DNA from 2 places in the Vreelandella hamiltonii genome. Region 2 is predicted to be linked to the other one. Evidence: predicted binding sites of a transcription regulator. Region 2 holds the regulator's gene; the other holds the start of a gene.

Region 1 (3,050 bases), on a different contig from region 2:
GATGACGTAGTGGCCGATGTTATGGCGCTCGCCGTCGCCTTTTTCGAACACGCACTCGATGTCCAGTTCGCTCAGCGAGGCAATGGTATCCTGAGCCGTGCGCCTGGGCATGCCGGTGGCTTCCATCAGCGCAGGCACGCTGGAAATACCTTGTTCGATCAAGTGGGCCACGTATAGGCGGCGGTAAAAGCTGGATTTTGTTTTACTGAGCGACATAGCGAGGGCGTCTTCTTGGTGATGTGTACTCCAGCAGTCTAATCAAATAAATCCCCCTGTGCCCGCGGTGGCCGAAAGTCACGGGTGTTCAAGCCCTGCTCGGTGCGCGATTGCATGTTCCATTGACGGCTGGCGCGTTGGAAACGCTGGGCGATCAGGTCGGCAAAAACCCCTTCCCCACGAAAGCGCTTACCAAACCGTGCATCGTAGTTCTGGCCGCCGCGACACTGGCGCATCAAGCTCATGACCTTGGCGGCGCGTTCCGGGTAATGGGCGTTCAGCCAGGCTTCGAACAGAGGGGCGACTTCATGGGGCAGTCGCAGCAGCATCCAGGTCGCGGTACGCGCCCCCGCCCGGCTGGCCGCTTCGAGGATGCGCTCGATTTCATGGTCGGTGAGTCCCGGGATGATCGGTGACACCAGCGTGCCTACCGGTATGCCTGCCGTGTTCAGCTCGCGAATGGCTCTCAAACGTGCCTGGGGCGATGCCGCCCGAGGCTCCAGCGTGCGCTTGAGGTTGGCGTCCAGGCTGGTCAGGCTGACGAACACCCGCACCAAGCGGTGCTCCGCCATTTCCGCCAGCAGGTCCAAGTCACGCAGGATCAGCGTGCTCTTGGTCACCAGAGTGACCGGGTGGCGACAGGCCAGCAGCAGCTCCAGCAGGCGCCGGGTCGTCTGGTATGTGGCTTCCAGCGGCTGGTAGCAGTCGGTGTTGCCAGACAGGTTGATAGGGCGGCACACATACTGCGGATGGCAAAGCTCCTCTTTCAGATGCTCGACCAGGCCGCTGCGGGCGATCAGTCGGGTTTCAAAATCGAGCCCCGGCGACAGGTCCCAATAGGCGTGGGAAGGGCGGGCATAGCAATACACGCAGCCATGTTCGCAGCCACGGTAAGGGTTCAGGGAGCGGTCAAAGGGCAGATCGGGTGAGCGGTTCCAGGAGAGCGCGCTTTTGCTGGGCTCTTCGCGCACTTCGGTAGCCAGCGATGGGTGAGCTTCCTCTTGCCACCAGCCATCGTCCTCCATGACGCTGCGGGTCGGTGAAAAACGGTTATGGGGGTCGTAAGTGGCACCGCGACCTTTATGCACGGCGTATCGGGGAAGGTTATGAGCCGTCATCGGGAGCCTCGCGCTGAGCTACCTAAGATATGTGTATCCATACAGTATAGGGTGTTTGTCGTGCTCTGCAAGCAAGGGACATCGGTGCGCCATCAACTGTTTGCGCACCGCAGGCAATCTCGGTTTCGATACCTGGGTCGTGAGCGACGCGACGTTTACGTTTGCCAAGTGCGATTACGCGGGCACGGAGCGTACCGCCGATGAGGTGCACGCCATGTCGCTGGCCAATCTGGCGGGGGAGTATGCGCAGATCGTGGATACGCAAGGAGCGCTGGCGCGGTTTACCACTCGCCGCTGCGAATGATCGATGCTTCCTCGACGGCGGGGTTGTAGAGGTAGCACCAGGCATCGCCATGAGAGGTCGCCAGCACCGTCCGGTCGTACAACCCCTCTGTCGGAGAGTGGTGCAGGTAATCTTCCAGCTCATCGAGCCGGGCTAGCCGATCGGCATCGATGGCATACACTTCCACCACAACGCCTGTGGAGGGCATGAGCTTGGCGCCGGGGTAGGGGCCCAGGTCGTAAAGCGTAATCGCCGTCAAGCAGTCCTGGCCCAGCATGTCTGCGCCGCCCAGCCAATGATGATTGCGATGACCGTGCTTTAACGTGCCGTATACCGCCACGCGGGGGCAGCGTTGGATTGCCTGTTGTAGATGCTGCATGACGTTCACACCTTGTAAAACATGAGACGAGCCATTGCGAAAGCGCCTGGGCAGGTTGCCGAGGCGCTTTGCTTACTGAGCCATAAGCCTAACGCTTCTTGCGAGCGGGCTTTTTGTCTCCGGCTTCGGGGTCTGTGCGGTGTGCGGTGCCCGGGAAGTGGGCGCGGACGAGTTCCAGCAGGCCCTGGGTGGAGGCGTCGAAGTCGGCGGCGTTGGCGTCGATGCGCTCGCTGATCTCACCGGCAATGCGTTTGCCGAGCTGCACGCCCCACTGGTCGAAGGAGTTGATGTTCCAGATCACGCCCTGAACGAACACCTTGTGCTCATACAGCGCAATCAGCGCGCCGAGGTTCTTCGGCGTCAGCTCGTCCAGCAGCAGCGTGCTGGAAGGGCGGTTGCCGGGGCAGCTGTAGGGGTCCAGTTGGCTCAGTTCTTTGCTGTCGCCCTGGCTGCCTTCCATGAAGGCGTTGGCCTGGGCCAGCATGTTGGTGAGCAGGGCAAAGTGGTGGTCTTCCACGCCCGGCTCCGGCTTGAGCGAAGCGATGAAGTCGATGGGCACGTAGCGGGTGCCCTGGTGCAGCAGCTGGAAGAACGCGTGCTGGCCGTTGGAGCCGGTTTGCCCCCACACGATGGGGCCTGTTTTGTAATTCACCGGGTGGCCGAAAATATCCACCGACTTGCCGTTGGACTCCATGTCCAGCTGCTGCAGGAAAGAGGGCAGCTGGTTCAGCGCTTGGTCGTAGGGCACGATGGCCTGGGTTTCGGCGCCAATGAAGTTGATGTACCAAATGCCGATCAGCGCCATCAATACGGGCATGTTCTGGGCGAACGGCGCTTCGATGAAGTGGCGGTCCATCTCGTGGGCGCCTTCCAGCAGCTCGATAAAGCCTTCGAAGCCAATCGAAAGCGCAATGGGCAGGCCAATGGAAGACCACATGGAGTAGCGGCCGCCCACCCAGGCCCAGAATTCGAACACGTTCTCTTCACGGATGCCGAATTCCATGGCCGCTTTGCGGTTGGTGGAGGCGGCAATGAAGTGCGCCCCCACGTCGGC
Region 2 (3,050 bases):
GACGTCGGATCAAGTCGCGTACCGTCACCTGCTCTTGATAATCCTTGGCGGCGATATCGCGCAGTGCATCCAGGCCAGACAGAGTGAAAATCACCGTGCCCAACATGAAGTGCAGCCGCCAGAAACGCTCGGCATCTGGCAGCTCGGGGGTCGCCCGCCGCACCAGCTCCGTGAAGCGCGTGAAGACATCGCCATACTGCTGCTGAATGTAGCGACGCAGGTGTCCTTGCGCCTGGCTGTAAGCCAGCCCCAGCAGCCGCATGAACACTTTCAGGCTATGCCGCTCGGCAGGCACGGCCAGCACGGTGGTGGCCATGGTTTCCAGCAGCACCTCCAGAGGAATGGCCTGGCCCTCGTAGCGCGCTTCCAGCTCGTCGAGCGCAGTATGGAAGCGTTCGGAGAACGGGTCCAGGTAGCGGGCAAATACCGCCTGTATCAGCGCTTTCTTCGACCCGAAGTGATAATTGACGGCAGCAAGGTTGACCCGCGCTTTGCTGGTGATATTGCGCAGTGATGTCTCGGCAAACCCCCGCTCTGCAAAGAGCACCTCTGCCGTATCCAAAATACGTGTGACCGTATCCGACTGGGCCATAGCGCCCTCCCAAAACAGGTGTTTAAAACATGGCGATCGCGTTGGCGAATAGTATGCCATTCCCCCTGCTGGCTCAAACGATTATCCCGCTCAAGGTTCAGGCCGCGTGCCCCGGTACGGATTGCAACTCATCATGTACTGGACAGAGCAACATACTGTATACTTAAACACATACTGATTTTACGGACATGTAGCGACTGTCTTTTCACTGTTTGGAGTCTGATATGTTACGCCCACTCACCGCACGCCAGCAGCATGTATATGATTTTATCGTGAAGACCATGGGCGAGCTTGGCTACCCCCCTACCCGCGCCGAAATCGCCAAGGCGCTGGGCTTTCGTTCCCCCAACGCCGCCGAAGAGCATCTGCGCGCCCTGGAGCGCAAAGGTGCCATTCGCATCATTCGCAATACGTCACGCGGCATTCGCCTGCCCAACCAGGAGCCGCTCGACGCCACGCCCCCGGCAGCCGAGCCTGCCAGCGCCGCCAACGATGCCACGCCCAGCGGGCTGCCGGTCATTGGCGAAGTCGCGGCAGGCAGTCCCATTCTGGCAGCGGAGCATATCGACCGTTACTGCCCGCTCCCTGCAGAGTACTTCACCCCCAAGGCCGACTATCTGCTGCGAGTTCGCGGCCTGTCGATGAAGGACGTGGGCATTCTGGAAGGCGATCTGCTGGCGGTGCATCGTACCGACCGCGTGCGTGACGGTCAGATCGTCGTCGCGCGCCTGGAAGACGAGGTCACGGTCAAGCGTTTTAAACGCCAGGGGCATCACGTCACGCTGCTCGCCGAGAACGAAGACTTCGCCCCCATCGAAATCGACCTGAGAACTCAACAGCTGGATATCGAAGGCGTCGGGGTAGGCGTCATCCGAGGCGGGAACGGCCAGGCACTGGGCTAAAATACTGGGCCAGGGCACTGGACCAAGCCACCGCCTACTGCATATCGATGTAACGATGGTCGTTGAACGTGGCGACCCAGTGCGGGTGGTAGACCAGCAAGATACTCAGCAGCATGCCGGTGATGAAGGCTTCCGAGGGCATCAGCAAGGGTAAAAAGCGGGCATACTCCTGAGCCAGATAAATCGCTTCAGGGTCGGTGCCCGCCACCAGAATCAGCCCCACGGCCGCCAGCCCGCCTCCTAGCGTGGCCAGCGCAGCACCGAAAAAACCGCAGGCAAACAGAAACACCATCAGGTTGTCCGGCAAGCGGCGATCCACGATACGCCATACCACCCCCGTGATCACGGCGGGCACCAGTCCCGTCACCAGCACGTTGGGCCCCAACAGCTCCCAGGCATTGCGCCCGATCACCACCATCGCCACGTTGAGCAGCAGGTTGCTGATCAAGGCCAGGGGCACCTTGAACACCAATGTCATCAGCACCGTGAACACCAGATGCAGGGTCAACCAATCGACCGCCTGGGCCCGCAGCTGCCACATCAGCATCACGGCAAGCGTCGCGGCCATCCAGCGATGCTGCAAACCGGTATCTTCCAGCAGCGGATGCCAGGGGCGCTGCCAAAGCACCCACCCCAGCGCACCTGCCGACACCAGCCAGGTAACCAGCAGTGCCCAGGTGGCCAGCACGCTTTGTGCAAAGGACATGGCGCCCCTCCCCGGTGGGCGAGTTAGCTGAACACGACGGTCTTGTTACCGTGAATCAATACGCGGTCTTCCAGATGCCAGCGCAGGCCGCGGGCCAGCACGGCTTTTTCCACATCACGGCCAAAGCGCACCAGGTCGGTGGGCGTATGGCAGTGGCTTACCCGATGGATATCCTGCTCGATGATGGGCCCCGCATCCAGCTCTTCGGTCACGTAATGGCAGGTGGCACCGATCAGCTTGACGCCACGCTCGTAAGCCTGGTGGTAAGGCTTTGCCCCGGCAAAGGAGGGCAAGAAGCTGTGATGAATATTGATGACGCGCCCGGCATAGCGCTCGCACAACGAGGGGGGCAGTATCTGCATGTACCGTGCCAACACGACACAGTCGGCCCGTGCCGCATCGATCTGGGTTTGTACCTGATCGAAAGCCGCCTGCTTGTTGGCCGGGTCAACCGGCACGTGATGATAAGGAATGCCGTACCACTCGGTGAGCGAACGCATGTCGTCATGATTGGAAATGACGCTGACGATATCGCAATCCAGCTCGCCTGCCTGCCAGCGATACAGCAGATCCACCAGGCAGTGGGATTCCCGCGACACCATCAACACCACGCGGCGGCGCTTCTGGGTGTCCACCAGTGACCACTGCATATCGAATTCGGCGGCGACGGGTTCGAACGCCGTGCGCAGCGCCTCGGCCGACATGCCCAATGAATCGGCGAGAATTTCGTAACGCATGAAAAAGCGACCCGTCTCCAGGTCGGAGTGCTGGCTGGCCTCGGTAATCGAGCCGCCCTGCTGGGCAATGAAGCTGGAAACACGCGCCACGATGCCCACCTGATCCGGGCACG

Evidence for each region. Region 2 encodes LexA, which represses DNA repair genes until DNA is damaged. Its sites were predicted from a motif close to TACTGTNTANNTANACAGTA; they were not measured.
Region 1: the regulator LexA is predicted to act here: its motif matches at 1,362-1,381, upstream of IE061_RS15850 (PA0069 family radical SAM protein).

What each region holds. Positions count from the first base shown of each region.
Region 1 covers NZ_BMXO01000018.1:58,695-61,744, forward strand. Annotated here, with positions in the region: gene IE061_RS15840 (heavy metal translocating P-type ATPase) at 1-2, shown strand, start outside; gene IE061_RS15845 (winged helix-turn-helix domain-containing protein) at 1-216, opposite strand, end outside; gene IE061_RS15850 (PA0069 family radical SAM protein) at 255-1,334, opposite strand; gene IE061_RS15855 (isochorismatase) at 1,474-1,638, shown strand; gene IE061_RS15860 (gamma-glutamylcyclotransferase family protein) at 1,616-1,996, opposite strand; gene pgi (glucose-6-phosphate isomerase) at 2,085-3,050, opposite strand, start outside.
Region 2 covers NZ_BMXO01000015.1:67,323-70,372, reverse strand. Annotated here, with positions in the region: gene IE061_RS14440 (TetR/AcrR family transcriptional regulator) at 1-592, opposite strand, end outside; gene lexA (transcriptional repressor LexA) at 817-1,494, shown strand; gene IE061_RS14430 (energy-coupling factor ABC transporter permease) at 1,529-2,200, opposite strand; gene purU (formyltetrahydrofolate deformylase) at 2,224-3,050, opposite strand, start outside.